2 regions of the Ruminococcus sp. AF37-20 genome follow, and region 1 is predicted to be linked to the other one. Evidence: predicted binding sites of a transcription regulator. Region 1 holds the regulator's gene; the other holds the start of a gene.
What was found. The regulator HrcA, encoded in region 1, represses chaperone genes, less so after heat shock. The targets are predictions, from matches to a motif close to TGTTAGCACTCNNNNNNNNNGAGTGCTAACA.
Positions count from the first base shown of each region.

Region 2: a site for HrcA is predicted at 3,121-3,151, ahead of htpG (molecular chaperone HtpG). Genes of this name have one in related genera too.

Region 1 is NZ_QTVE01000013.1:39,989-47,900, forward strand. Features, by position in the region: gene sfsA (DNA/RNA nuclease SfsA) at 1-309, opposite strand, end outside; gene DW015_RS09370 (hypothetical protein) at 531-1,355, shown strand; gene DW015_RS09375 (hypothetical protein) at 1,385-2,134, shown strand; gene hrcA (heat-inducible transcriptional repressor HrcA) at 2,385-3,413, shown strand; gene grpE (nucleotide exchange factor GrpE) at 3,406-4,008, shown strand; gene dnaK (molecular chaperone DnaK) at 4,072-5,946, shown strand; gene dnaJ (molecular chaperone DnaJ) at 6,104-7,255, shown strand; gene DW015_RS09400 (metal-dependent transcriptional regulator) at 7,343-7,714, opposite strand; gene DW015_RS09405 (hypothetical protein) at 7,899-7,912, opposite strand, start outside.
Region 2 is NZ_QTVE01000003.1:118,346-126,257, forward strand. Features, by position in the region: gene DW015_RS02875 (PRD domain-containing protein) at 5-841, opposite strand; gene htpG (molecular chaperone HtpG) at 1,176-3,065, opposite strand; gene DW015_RS02885 (type II CAAX endopeptidase family protein) at 3,318-4,343, shown strand; gene proS (proline--tRNA ligase) at 4,421-5,863, opposite strand; gene DW015_RS02895 (hypothetical protein) at 5,889-6,302, opposite strand; gene DW015_RS02900 (CorA family divalent cation transporter) at 6,377-7,291, opposite strand; gene ppk1 (polyphosphate kinase 1) at 7,288-7,912, opposite strand, start outside.

The DNA of each region.
Region 1 (7,912 bases):
ATAGACCGAGAAGCCCTCGCCAAAAGGCATTTTTTCTCTCAGCCACTCCCCTACCGCCTTATTGGGGGCTTGGCTGTCCATGTTTATGAGCCTGTCACCTTTTTCCACTGCAACAAGGTCAAAAGCGGTCTTTCTTGACGCACTGTCTGAATGTTCAAGCCAAACAGTACACCCCTCGATCAAAAGCTCTTTGCATCTGCCCGTATTTTTCACATGGCAGACCTCGGCTTTACCGTCTATCTCAACGTTGGCGATAAACCTGTTCGGTCTTGATAGAAATTTGCCTTTATGTATATTATCGTATCTCATAATTCGCTCCTTTTATTCTTACTATTCACATTATACCACAAATATGTTTGATTATAAATACCTAAATCATGCTTTCTTAGCTTTGCTGATTTGTGGTTCGATACGAAAAGGGAAAAATATTTCACAAAATCTATTGACGTTATTTGTGAAATGTGTTATAGTTTTGAGTATAGGTTATATAACTATAATAATTTATTAAAATTTCAGAAAGAGGTATTTATATGAAAAAAATAACTGCACTTCTCGTTTCACTTATAATGTCATGCGCAGTAATGGCAGGCTGTTCTGACAGCAGTTCTTCAAGCTCATCAAAAGCAGACAGCACATCAAAGGCAGAAACAAGCGCAGCCGCTGACGAGTCAACCGCTTCAGAAGCAGGCACAGCCACAGATCTCGAGGATACTCTCACAGCGCAGTATACAAAGAAGATACAGGGCGAGAGCCTTGCTATCGACATGACAGTGGCAAGCGAATATGACAATTCATCAGCCGTTGTTGAGATAGCAGGCGGCAATATGCACATGAAAATGAAAGTTATGGGCGTGGATATGGACATCTATAGTATCGACGGCGTTATGTACACACTTGACAGCGAGTCAAAAACGTATTACACTGTTGATATGGAAGAATCTATCGACGACTTCAAGAGCGAGATAGGCTACGGCATTAACGACAGCTACAAGTTCATAAGCTCTGAAACAACTGACGACGGTCTTATCTGCGAAACTTTTGAAAAAGCAGAAGATTCGGGCATTGAGCTTGAATCAGGCGTAACTCTCGACACAAGCAATTCTGACGATAATTCTTTCACAACAACATTCAAGTATTACTTCAATGCTGACACAAAGGATCTGGTTAAGATAGAAACTATTTCTGACGGCTCAACGACTACTGTTACAGTAAACTCATTCACAACTGAAAACGTTGAAGTCAAGCTCCCTGACGATTTTGACAGTTGGACAGAGCAGTCTTTCGATATGAGCACTGACGATATCCCTTATGACGCTGAACTCGATGTTGAGTCAGGCGCTGAGTCAGCCGAGTAATTCTTGTCATTTTTCGGAGGCAAAATATTATGAACAAGAAAATGGTAACTATTATTGCAGCTTTGGCAATGTGTACAGCAATGGCAGGCTGCACTGAGAACGATACTGCAAGCTCTTCAAAGGCTGAAACAACTACTACAACAACGGCTGCCGCAGAGTCTGCCGCTCCTGCTGAAAGCACAGCAGACGAAAGCACAGCTGACAGCACTTCCACAAACGCAGGCACAACAGATTATGACGTTGACGGCGATTTCAGAGCATTTGAGCAGCTCAAAGAAAAATATGCAGACGGCTACCTCGTTACACTTGAGGGGCAGATGTCAAACAGCGGAACAAAATATACTATCTGCGTAAAGGATGGCAAGGCTTACGAGTCAAGCACCATACAGGGCATGAAGTCATATGCTGTTTACCCAGGCGACGGCAAGAAGTATAACGTTTCTGAGGCAACAACTACTTACTCGGTAAATGAAGCTGACGAGAACGCTTGGAAGGACTCTGACATTCTTTTCGGTGCGGCTCTCGATTTCGACCACGCATATGTTGACGCAAGCACAAATGTTGTTCACGAATACTATAAGCTCGACAGTGCCGTTGCAGGTGCTGAGGGTCAGATAGTTTACAGTTTTGACGGCGCTACATATGACCTTCAGCAGATAGTTCTGCTCCCAGAGGGTGCTGACGAATCAAATGCAGTTTATTTCACTGTAGATTCCATAGGCGAAGCGGACGACAGCCTGCTTGCCGTTCCAGACCTTTCTGCTTATACAGAAGAATAATTATATCGGATATTTTTCCAACATTGGGCGGACAGACCACTGCGGTCTGCCCGCTTTTTGCATTTTCAGCAAAGCGTTGTGCAATATGACGGAAAAGAAGTTCAAATATTTTTGAAATTTGTGAGAAAAATAGTCTTAAACCCCTTGACAAAATTGTCAAAAGGGTATAAACTATACTTAGCACTCGAGAAGAAAGAGTGCTAACACTTAAATACAATAAGTGCTAACAAGAAGAACGGGTGGTGAGCAAATGGACGACCGCAAGCTGAAAATACTTTCAGCGGTAGTCAATGAATATATCGTAACAGGCGAGCCTGTAGGCTCAAAGGCGATAATGGCTCACGTCAAAGCGTCCTCAGCGACCATAAGAAATGAAATGGCAGAGCTTGAGAAGCAAGGCTATCTCGAACAGCCACACACCTCCGCAGGCAGGATACCAACATATAAGGGCTACAGGCTTTATGTTGACCAGCTCATGGAACAAAACCAGCTTACAGCAAATGAAAAGAAGATGCTGGATTCAATGATACCGCAGGAATATGTCACAGAGGAAGATCTTGTGAACAAGGCTTCAATGGCATTGGCGGATCTTACGAAATGTGCGGCAGTGGTCGCAAACGCAACGCCAAAGTTCTCCCTTATCTCAAAGGTAGAGGTAATACCTGCAGGAAAGAGAATGTACGTTATTTTGATGATAACGTCCAACGGCTCTATTAAGAATAAGGTTTGCCGATTGGAGTTCGACCTCAGTCAGGATCAGCTTGAGTTTTTTGATAACTTCGTAAAGGAAAATCTCAACGGCGTGCCTATCGACAGTCTTTCGGACGCTTATCTTGAAAAGCTCACAGAAGCAATGGGAACGTACATGATGACCCTTTCACCGCTTGTTTCCGAGATAATGAAGATGACAAAGGAAATGAGCAGCGTGTCTATCAAAGGTCAGAGTAATCTTCTCACCTGCAAGGACTTCAACCAAAATGAGATAATAAGCTTTCTCGATAATCAGAAGGAGCTTAAAGGATTTATAGACGAAACGTTCTCAGGGCTTCACGTTATGTTCTCCCCTGAGCGTGACGGATTTGTTATCCACAACTCCTCTATTATAACAGCTCCGTTCTCAAAGGACGGCAAAACAGCAGGTGCGCTGGGGCTTATAGGACCTATGAGGCTCGACTATGCGAAGTTTATCCCATATCTCGAGTATTTCACAGGAAAGATATCGGAAATGATATCCGAAAAGCCACAAGAGCAAAACAAAGAAGATGACGAAAATGAATAAAAAGAAAGGCAGGCGGCGTAAATTGAGTAAGGAAACTGAAAAGGACACCGAGCTTGAAAAAGAGGAAAACACCTCTGCTGAAAGCGAAGAAGTGAAAGAAGCGGCGGATACCGCAGAAAATGCCACTGAGGATACAGAGAAAAAGGCGGAGGAGAGCGAAACAGAAAAGCTGAAAAAAGAGCTTGCCGAAGCAAATGACAAGTATCTCAGACTTATGGCTGAATATGATAATTTCAGAAAAAGAAGCGCAAAGGAAAGACTGGAGCTTACAGACACAGCAAAGGGAAATGTGATAAACGGCTTCCTACCGGTGTTTGACAACTTTGAAAGAGCGTTAGGCACAGAAACTCAGGACGCAGTTTATAAACAGGGTGTTGAAATGATCTTCAATCAGTTCAGTGACGCTCTGAAAAAACTCAACGTTGAGGTCATGGAGCTTGCAGGCAAGGAATTTGACCCGAACGTTGCAACGGCTGTAAGCACAGTTGACGACCCTGACCTCGGTGAAAATATTGTGGCGCAGGTTCTCCAAAACGGCTACACCATAGGCGGCAAGGTCATAAGACACGCAATGGTAATAGTCGCAAACCCATAAACAAAGACATCGGGACTAAAGGTCTTGATATAAATTAAGTAAATTTTGAAAGGACTTGATCTTATGAGCAAAATCATCGGTATAGATTTAGGTACAACAAACTCTTGTGTAGCAGTTATGGAGGGCGGCGAAGCCGTTGTTATCCCTAACAGCGAGGGTGCAAGAACAACTCCGTCAGTAGTTGGCGTTTCAAAGAACGGCGACAGACTTATCGGTCAGGTAGCAAAAAGACAGGCTGTTACAAACTATGACAACACTGTAATTTCTATCAAGAGACATATGGGCTCTGACTACAAGGCTCACATGGGCGGCAAGGATTACACTCCACAGGAGATCTCAGCTATGATACTTCAGAAGCTGAAAGCTGACGCAGAAGCTTATCTGGGTGAAAAGGTAACAGAAGCCGTTATCACAGTTCCTGCTTACTTCACAGACGCACAAAGACAGGCTACTAAGGACGCAGGTCAGATCGCAGGTCTGACAGTAAAGAGAATAATCAACGAGCCAACAGCCGCTGCACTTTCTTACGGAATCGATAAGGAAGACGATCAGAAGGTCATGGTTTACGACCTGGGCGGCGGTACATTCGATGTATCTATCATCGAAATGGGCGACGGTGTTACAGAGGTTCTTGCTACAGCAGGTAACAACCACCTTGGCGGTGACGACTTCGACCAGAGAATTATCGACTGGATGATCGCAGAGTTCAAGAAGACTGAGGGTGTTGACCTCTCAGGGGATAAAATGGCAATGCAGAGACTTAAGGAAGCTGCTGAGAAGGCTAAGATAGAGCTTTCTTCTACTGCTTCATCAACTATCTCTCTCCCATTCATCACAGCAGACGCTACAGGTCCAAAGCATCTTGAAATGACACTTACACAGGCTAAATTCAACGAAATGACAGCAGACCTTGTTGAGTCAACAATGGGACCGGTTCGTCAGGCACTTTCAGATTCTGGTCTGTCAGCTAACGACCTCCAGAAAGTCCTTATGGTCGGCGGTTCTTCAAGAATACCAGCCGTTCAGGAAGCTGTTAAGAAATTCCTTGGCAAAGAGCCATTCAAGGGCATCAACCCGGATGAGTGCGTAGCACTTGGCGCTGCATATCAGGGCGGCGTACTTGCAGGCGACGTTAAGGACGGTCTGCTCCTCCTCGATGTAACTCCACTGTCACTTGGTCTTGAAACAATGGGCGGTATCTGCACAAAGATCATCGAGAGAAATACAACTATCCCTACAAAGAAGTCACAGATATTCTCAACTGCCGCTGATAATCAGTCAGCCGTTGATATCAACGTACTTCAGGGTGAGCGTGAGTTTGCTAAGGACAACAAACAGCTCGGTATGTTCAGACTTGACGGAATCGCTCCTGCTCCAAGAGGTGTTCCACAGATCGAGGTAACATTCGATATTGACGCTAACGGTATCGTACACGTTTCCGCTAAGGATCTTGGCACAGGCAAGGAGCAGAACATCACGATCACTTCTTCAACAAATATGTCTAAGGACGATATAGATAAGGCTGTCAAGGAAGCTGAGGCATTCGCAGCAGAGGATGCTAAGAAGAAAGAGGACGTTGACGCAAGAAACGCTGCTGACCAGCTTTGCTTCCAGGCTGAAAAGTCACTGGGCGAGTTCGGCGACAAGGTAGACGCTGCTGACAAGTCAGCTTGTCAGGCTAAGATAGACGCTCTTAAGGAAGCCCTCAAGGGTACTGATATCGAGGCTATCAAGGCTAAGCACAAGGAGCTTGAGGAAACATTCCAGGGCGTTGCAACTAAGGTATATCAGCAGGCTGCACAGGCACAGCAGGCAGCAGGCGGTGCCGCAGGCTTTGACCCTAACAACATGGGCGGAGCAAATGGCGGCAGCAACGGCGGCGCTTCAAACAACGGCGGCGACGATGTTATAGACGCTGAATTTACTGACGCAGAATAAATCATAACGGCTGCCTCTGCTCCGATTTTCCGAGCAGGGGCTATTGCCGTATTAAAAGGCTGTGTGAAAAGCGTGAAAGGACTATACTTACAAAAAGGAGGCAAGCCCATGCCCCAAGACTTTCACGATCTGCAGCTTACAGAGCATGGGCGTTTATATGGCTGAAAAAAGAGATTACTATGAAGTGCTTGGCGTTTCTAAAACTGCCACAGACGATGAATTAAAAAAGGCATTCCGTAAGCTTGCAAAGCAGTATCACCCTGACCTTCACCCCGGCGACAAAGAGTGCGAGGAAAAGTTCAAGGAAGTAAATGAAGCTTATGAGGTGCTTTCAGATAAAGATAAAAGAGCAAGATATGACCAGTTTGGTCATGCAGGAGTTGACCCGAACTACGGCGCAGGAGGCGGAGCAGGTGCAGGCGGCTTCGGTGGATTTGGCGACATGGGCGATATTTTCGATTCCATTTTCGGTGGATTTGGCGGTGGCTTCGGTGGCGGACGTTCTGCTAACCCTAACGCACCAAGACGTGGCGAGGATATAAGAGCGAACGTTGTTCTTGACTTCATGGAAGCCTGCAAGGGCAAGACTGTGAAAATTCGCATAAACAGAGCCGAAAAATGTCCTGACTGTCACGGCACAGGCGCAGCCGCAGGTTCTTCGCCTAAGACCTGTCCTGACTGCCACGGCACCGGTACAGTAAGGATAACACAGAGAACGCCTTTCGGAAACATCGCTCAGACCACGACTTGCAGTCGCTGTGGCGGTAAGGGTCAGATAATCGACAACCCTTGCCATACCTGCAATGGTCAAGGCAGAGTAAAGAAGGTATCTGAAAAGGAGATAAACGTTCCTGCTGGCATCGACGATGGTCAGACGCTTAGAGTAGGCGGTGAGGGCAACTGCGGTATAAACGGGGGTCCTAACGGCGACCTGCACATCAACATTACAGTTCGACCTGACCCTATTTTCGAGCGTGACGGCTATGACGTGTGGACAGAGATACCGCTTACTTATGCACAGGCTACTCTCGGTGACGAGATAACAGTTCCTACAGTTGACGGCAAGGTAAAATACACAGTGCCGGAGGGTACACAGACAGGCACAGTGTTCCGCCTGAGAGGCAAGGGCATAAAGAAGGTAAACAGAAACGACCACGGCGACCACTACGTTCGTGTAACAGTTGAAGTTCCACGCAATCTGACCAAAGAGCAGAAAGAAAAGCTCCGTGACTACGAAAAGTCCCTCGGTGAAAAGAACTACGCAAAGCGCAAAACATTCTTTGACAAGCTCAAAGACAAATTCAAATAACAAAAAGGAGAACGGCACAAGCTGTTCTCCCTTTTTTGTTTGCAATAAAAAAATGCCGCAGGAAGACCCACGGCAATTATCATCTTATCAAGCCATACCTGTGTGCTTTTTGATAGCCGCAAAGGACTCCGCACTGATAACGTGTTCCATACGGCAAGCGTCCTCTACTGCAACTTTCTCGTCAACACCAAGCTTTATGAGCCACTGTGAAAGCAACGTATGACGCTCATACATTTTCTCGGCTATCTCCAAGCCCTTGTCTGTCAAACGAATATAACCGTCCTTGTCGACAGTTATATAGCCGTTCTCACGGAGATTTTTCATTGCCACACTTACGCTCGGCTTTGAAAACTCAAGTTCGTTTACTATATCTATGCTTCTTACCTCGCCTTTGCCCTTGCGCTGGCTGAGAATAAGTATCGTTTCGAGATAATTTTCAGCTGATTCTCTTATCTGCATTATAACGTCCCTCCCTAGAACAAGTTTGTCATCAGGTCATCACGACTATTATATCACATTTCAAACCGCATTTCAAGTGCAAGCACGCTTTTTCAGCGATTTCGATAAACTTTACATCAATGAATTGTGTTGATATACAAAGGCACTGCTCACAAAAAGCAGTGCCTTTAAAGCTGTCTGTTATTTACTGTATACCGC
Region 2 (7,912 bases), on a different contig from region 1:
ATGCCTATCCGCTTATTTTCTTCAGATGAATCGAAAGAGTTATCATTTCATCTTCCGATATAGTTTTAGCATAATTCTTCAAAATATGATCCTGCATATGCTTTGCACATTTATACTGCTTTTTGAATTTCTTTTTTATTATATCAGCGAACTCCTCGTCCCTGCTGAGAACATTAGGAAGCTCCTGAGATTTGAAGAGTCTTTTCGCAAGATATTTTAAATGCACAAGAAATCTTTCATATGCCACCGAAGTTTTGTTTATCTTTCCTGATAAACAAGCGTCCGCTATCTCAGCACAGCCGTTCACCATTTTGGTGATATCCTGTATCTGTCCCATTTTTGTGCCGAGCCTTGCGTTTATGATGTGCATTGCGATAAAGCCCGCTTCATCACCCCTCAGCTCAACGCCCAAACGCTGATATATCTCCGCCACGCAATATCTTCCAAGAGCAAGCTCCTTCGGGAAGCAGTCGCTTATGGCGTCCATAAGCGGGTTTTCAAATTCAAGTCCCTGCTTTTTTCTTTCAATGGCAAATGAGATGTGGTCTGAAAGTGTTATTATGAGCGACTCGTTTAGCCGTCCGTCGATATGTGAAGAAATATAGTCCACAAGATCTGCCGTAAGCTTTATATGCTCATATGGTATCTCGGTCAGGCACTCGATAAGTCTTTTTCTAAGCTCTGAGTCTGTGACAAGATACATTTTCTGAATCTTATCCTTATCAGGCTCGTCGCCATATTTTTTCCCAAAGCCTATCCCCTTGCCTGAGATTATCTGCTCTTTTCCTTTATCGTCTATGACGCTTACGGTGTTATTATTTATCACCTTGATTATTTTCATTAAAAATCCCCCTATAAAATAAAAAAAGCCAACCTTAATACGAACCCACACAATATGTCCGTACAAAGTTGGTCATGCCCAGTCTATAAATGAAAGGTAACACTCCAATAAAAGATGTTATGTATCAATTTCACTATAATTATATTAACACACCCATATTTATTTGTCAACAGCATACATAAAATTTGTTTTTCAAATCTGTTTTTTTAACAAATAAACTCATTTTGTTTTGTATAAAACCTACAATTATCAACCTGAAAAGCACAAAAAAGCCGTGGAAACACTGCTGTTCCCACGGCTTTCGGTATGTTAAGAGAGTATCTGTATAGCTTTATTACTTTGTCATAAGCTCGCAAACAAGGTTTGCAAACTCAACAGGGTTGTCGATAGACATGCCCTCGATAAGCAAAGCCTGATCGTAAAGAAGCTTTGCATAGTCTTTCAGCTTGTCCTTATCGTTAGCATAGAGGTCTTTCAGCTTTTCAAAGATAGGGTGGTTTGGATTTATCTCCAGTGCCTTTTCAGCCTTGACCTTATTGCCGTCATTCTGAGGCATAGCGTTGAGGACTTTCTCCATTTCGATAGTTATGCTGCCGTCTGATGAAAGACAAACAGGGTGAGTTTTAAGCTTCTTTGAAAGACGAACAGTCTTTACCTTGTCAGCGATAGCTTCCTGCATAAAAGTGAACATATCCTTGTTCTCTTCGTCAAGCTTTTTAGCCTCTTCCTTTTCTTCCTCTGTGTCAAGGTCGAGATCAGCGTCGCTTATGGACTTGAAAGGCTTGCCGTCATAGTTTATCATCACCTTGATAGCGAACTCGTCAACGTCCTGTGTAAAGTAAAGAACTTCATAGCCCTTATCCTTGATCTTTTCAAGCTGAGGGAGCATTTCGATCCTTTCCTTTGTTTCGCCGCAGGCATAGTAGATCTCTTTCTGATCTTCTTTCATTCTTGAAACATACTCTTTGAGTGTAACGTTCTTGCCGTCAAATGAGGACGGGAACATAAGGAGATCTTTCAGAGTTTCGTTTGCAGCGCCATATGACTGATAAATGCCAAACTTAAACTGAAGCCCGAATACGCTGTAGAACTTCTCATACTTCTCACGGTCGTTTTTCAGAAGCTTTGCAAGCTCGTTCTTTATGGACTTTTCAAGGTTCTTTGCGATTATCTTGAGCTGTCTGTCCTGCTGTAAAAGCTCACGGGAGATGTTCAGTGAGAGATCCTCAGAGTCAACAACGCCCTTTACAAAGCTGAACCAGTCAGGAAGCAGGTCTGCACACTTTTCCATTATCATTACACCGCTTGAATAAAGCTGGAGTCCCTTTTCATAGTCCTTTGAGTAATAGTCAAAAGGCGCGCGGGCAGGTATATAAAGCAGTGCGTCATATGTTGCAACGCCCTCGTTCTTTGAATGGATATGTGCAATAGGCGGCTCATAGTCGCCGAACTTCTCCATATAGAAGTTGTTGTAATCCTCGTCCTTTAGCTCACTCTTGTTCTTCTTCCAGATAGGTGTCATGCTGTTAAGAGTTTCGATAGCCTTGTGTACTTCTGGCTCTTTACCCTCCTCATTATAATGAGTATGCTCGACTTCCATTCTGATAGGGAATCTGATGTAGTCAGAATATTTCTTTACAAGTGACTGTATCTGATACTGATCAAGATATGTTGAATACTTCTCGTCATCAGTATCGTCCTTGAGTTTAAGTGTGATAGTTGTACCAACACCGTCAGACTTGTCACACTCTTCTATTGTGTAGCCCTCAACGCCGTCAGATGTCCACTTATAAGCCTGATCGCTGCCGAAAGCCTTTGTTACAACGGTAACTTCCTTTGCTACCATAAAAGTAGAATAGAAGCCTACACCGAACTGACCGATGATATCAACATCGTCCCCAAGGTCATTGTCTTTCTTGAAAGCGAACGAGCCTGAGTTTGCGATAGTACCAAGGTTGTTTTCAAGATCCTCCTCGGTCATACCGATGCCGTTATCAGAAACTGTAAGCGTTCTGTTTTCCTTGTCGATAGCGATATTGATAGCGAAGTCGCTCTTTTTCATTCCCACAGAAGTGTCTGTCAGGGACTTGAAATACAGCTTATCAATAGCATCGCTTGCATTTGAGATTATCTCTCTGAGAAAAATCTCCTTATGAGTGTAGATCGAATTGATCATCATATCGAGCAGTCTTTTGGATTCTGCCTTAAATTCTTTTGTCTGCATAAAACCTCGACCTTTCCTTAATAATATTTTACTTTCTTTGAATACTGTTCCATATAATTAGCACTCTATCTATTTGAGTGCTAATTATATTATACAACAAGGTTGATAAAATGCAATAGTTATCACAAAATTTCTCTTATTTATTTACAAATCCATAACATTTCATCACATACCTGACAAAATACCATTTGCAAAAGCACCATGTTGTGTGTTATAATATATAGATAAGACCGAACAAGGGAGGAATAATATTTGACTACCAAAAAGTCTGTTTCTCTGCTGACCCCTGAAAAACAGCAGGAAAAGAAACTTCTTACTATAGATTGCGTGAAAATTTCACTTCTGCTCATTTTATACAACCTGCTAAACAGGATATTCGCAGTGTTATTCTTTTACGTTGCATACACTTACCACTCAGGAAAATTCACTCTTAGCTACTCGGCAGTTCTCAGCTATCTGAAAAAGCAGACCGCTTTTATAAGCTCAACTACTTTTTCCATGACGGCAAATTTGTTTATCACTCTTATGAGCGTGTTTGTTTTTGGGATAGTTTTTGCTATACTTTTCCGAAAACGAGAATCAAGCTTCATAAAACCGAAAAAAGGCACGGCAGTAAAAGGGTTAAAATGGTTTTCAGCCTGCTTTGTGATAAACATTCTGCTGTCACAGCTCACATCTATCCTCACGGGTATACTTGGTCAAAACGGAGTGACAGTGCCAACAAGCGATTTTTCCATTCATCAGCCCTCTGCCATTGCAGTAATAGTGCAGTTCTCATACGTTGTGATAATAGCCCCTATCGTGGAGGAATTTATCTATCGTGGAGCGATCCTCACGGCTCTAAGCCCATACGGAAGGAGTGCGGCGGTACTTTTCTCGGCACTTGCGTTCGGACTTATGCACGGAAATATCCCTCAGGCGGCTTCGGCATTCGGCACAGGACTTGTTTACGCTATTATTGCCGCAAAGTGCGGCTCGATACTGCCAACAGTTATAATACACTGTCTAAACAATCTGCTTGCAAACTTCTCGTCCATATCTGATGCGATAGGACTTGAACACTATGAAACCTTCATGAGCGTTGCTGAGATAGTCATAGGTCTGGTAGGCTTTATGGTTCTTTTCACAAGTCTTAAAAAGCTTATCATTGATGACAGCAAAAACGTGCTTACACCGAAAGAATGTCGCAGATACGTCTTTACAAACCCTGCCACTATAGTATATATGCTCTGCCTTATCATACCGATAATAAAGAGTCTTGTCCAAGCAAACAGCTAAAAATCACAAACAAAAAAACGGGTGACTGCCAATAACAAATTGACAGCCACCCGATATTTTTTTATCCAAAAAGCCTATTAATAAGCCTTGCCCCAAAGCACCATATGCTTTGCAGGCTTTCCACAGCATACGCAGGTATCTGCTATCTCTTCCTGCTCGAACGGGATACATCTTGAACCTACTCCTGTGAGTTCCTTTACCTTATCCTCGCAAGCTTCATCGCCGCACCACATTGCCTTAACAAAGCCGTCGCCCTTTTCCTCAAGAGCCTTTGTTATCTCGTCAAGTGTCTTGCAAACATAGGTACGTCTTTCTCTGTTTTCAAGTGCCTTTGCATAAAGACCGTCATGAACAGCCTGAAGTCTTTCATTTACTGTTTCAACAAGCTCGCCAAGCTTGCAGAATACCTTTTCTCTGTTGTGTCTTGTAACAAGCACACACTGATCGTTCTCAATATCCTTTGGACCAATTTCAAGTCTTACAGGAACGCCCTTCATCTCATACTGTGCAAACTTCCAGCCAGGTGACTGCTCTGAATCGTCGAGCTTAACTCTTATGCCTGCATTTTTAAGTGTGTTGTAAAGCTCGTTAGCCTTGTCAAGAACGCCCTCTTTGTGCTGTGCTATAGGTACGATAACTACCTGAACAGGTGCAACAGCAGGTGGCAGAACAAGTCCGTTATCGTCGCCGTGTGTCATTATAACTGCACCGATAAGTCTTGTCGTAACGCCCCATGATGTCTGGAATGGGTGTGCAAGCTTATTATCTCTTCCGGTATAAGTGATATCGAAAGCCTTTGCAAAGCCATCGCCAAAGTAATGCGAAGTGCCTGCCTGCAAAGCCTTGCCGTCGTGCATAAGAGCCTCAATAGCGTATGTTGCTTCTGCACCTGCGAACTTGTCGCTCTCTGTCTTTCTGCCCTTTACGACCGGCATAGCAAGCTGCTGCTCGCAGAAATCAGCGTATACGTTGAGCATTCTCTCTGTCTCCTCGATAGCCTCCTCAGGTGTCTCGTGGATAGTATGACCCTCCTGCCACAGGAACTCTCTTGAACGAAGAAATGGTCTTGTTGTTTTTTCCCAACGTACAACAGATACCCACTGATTGTAAAGCTTAGGAAGATCTCTGTAGGAATGAACTATATTAGCATAATGCTCGCAGAAAAGCGTTTCAGACGTTGGTCTTACACAAAGTCTGTCTTCAAGCTTTTCACTTCCGCCGTATGTTACCCAAGCTACCTCAGGAGCAAAGCCCTCAACGTGGTCTTTCTCCTTCTGAAGCAGGCTCTCAGGGATAAACATAGGCATGCAAACATTTTCATGACCAAGCTCCTTGAACTTTGTGTCAAGTATATGTTGGATATTCTCCCATATTGCGTAGCCGTAAGGTCTTATTACCATACAGCCCTTTACGCTTGTGTATGAAACAAGCTCAGCCTTCATACATATATCAGTATACCATTTTGCGAAATCCTCGTCCATGGAGGTTATCGCGTCAACCATTTTCTTATCCTTAGCCATTTATAAAACCTCTTTCTTATATCATTCAGGCATTGTCATTATTCTTGTTGCCGTCGTCTTTTTTAACAGCTTCACTGCTGACATTCTTCTTTTTCTTTTTAAAATTAAGAGCATAGATATCCTCGTTATATATCTTATAGTTGGGATCCCAGCCGTCAATGTGGGACTTATCAAATATGCCCTGTACCTTATAGTTCTCAGGATCATTCCCTGTATTCTCACCGTCCACCCTTTCGGGATCGTCCTTTTTGGCAAGCTCAGGGTGACGTTTTTCAATAAATCGTGCTATTTTTGGAGTGATAAGGCAGGCAATGACGATAAAGGTCATTATTACGACACAGCCTGCTGCCAGCTTCAACAGCAATAGCAGTAATTCTTTATTCAGACAAGTCACCTCTTTTCGCAAATATAAAGTTATTATAGCACAATTATTATCCAAATTCAAGAGGTGAAATATGAATTTACCGCCATTTCTGACCTTTAGCACGAAAAAAAGGCGGAACAAAGTCCGCCTTAAAGCATTTTCTTTCGTTTGAAAAAGATTATACACACTATCACTACTATTATGCTAAGGGCTATAACACCCGGATACCCCTCTTTAAGTTCGGGCATATTCTGAAAGTTCATGCCATACCAGCCCGTGATAAGGGTCAGAGGGAAAAATATAGTGGATATGACCGTAAGAAACTCCATATTCTTGTTCTGCTGAGCATTGACATGGGACTGATAAGCGTCTCGCACCTGCGTTGCATATTCAAGAAGATGTACAGTTCTGCCCATAAGCCTGTCGGCACGGTCTGAGATAGTGCCGAAATATTTTTTCTGCTTTTTCTCAAAGAAGCCGTTCTCGTCCTCTTCAAGCTCTCTGCCCAGATCCATTATTTCATCATAGTAGCTTCTCAAAATAAGAAGCTCTTTTCTGATAGGCGTTATAGTTTCAAGAAAATCGTCCGTCTTGCCATCGTTTACGTTTTCCTCAAGCTCCATAAGCTTTTGCTCATGTTCCGCAAGAAGCTCGGTGTCACGGAGCATAAATTCGCTGAAAAAATTGTAGATAAAATGCTCCCTGCTCTCTCCCTGATTATGCCTGCTTCTCTGTATGCGTTGGACTAACCTGAGCGAGAACTCCTCATCGTCTATTATCACCATGTTTTTGTTGTCGATAAAAAACTGTATCCTGTGGCGACTTCCCCTTATGTCAAGAAGCTTGGGGATAGAAAGCGTGCCTGCCAGACAAAAAGGCTGTGATTCTATCTTACAGAACACAACGTCACGCAGGGATATCACACCCTCGTAGGTTATGTTCGCCGTTCTGAGGGTTTCCTCTGCGTGAGCAGAGTCGGTAATAAACACAGCCGAGCAAGTTTGTTCGCTCAGCTGTGCCGGTGTTATTTCTTCAAGTGAACCCTTCAGGGCAAATATGGTCATTTATCCTCGACCTCCGCCTTTGAAGCTCTTTCATAGGCAAGGTCATAGAAAAGTTCCTGAGAATTGAGCGGTTCTTTTCCGTCTGAAACAAGGGTATATTCCCCGTCAGAATCAAGCTCTCTTGCCTGACAATTATCTGCAAGCATTTTGTCGAACATCATACTTATCTGAGCCTTGATATCCTCGTCAAGAATAGGTGCAGCGACCTCAACACGTCTGAGGGTATTTCTTGTCATAAAGTCTGCGGAAGCAATATATATCTTTCTTTCCTCGCCCTTGCCAAACATATAGATACGGGAATGTTCAAGAAAACGTCCTACAATGCTTATTATCCTGATGTTGTCGGTTTCGCCCTCAACGCCCGGGATAAGACAGCATATGCCTCTTACCACAAGGTCTATCTTAACGCCTGCTCTTGAAGCTTCAATAAATCTGTCGATTATCTTCTTATCAGTGAGAGAATTTATCTTCACCCCAATATAGCCCTCTCCACCTGATTGTGCTATGGCTATCTGCTCGTCTATCATATCAAGCACCTTGTTTTGCAGACAATTCGGCGCAACAAGAAGCTTGTCAACGCTCTTTACAGTATCGTCAGAAGCAAGGGCATTGAACACATCT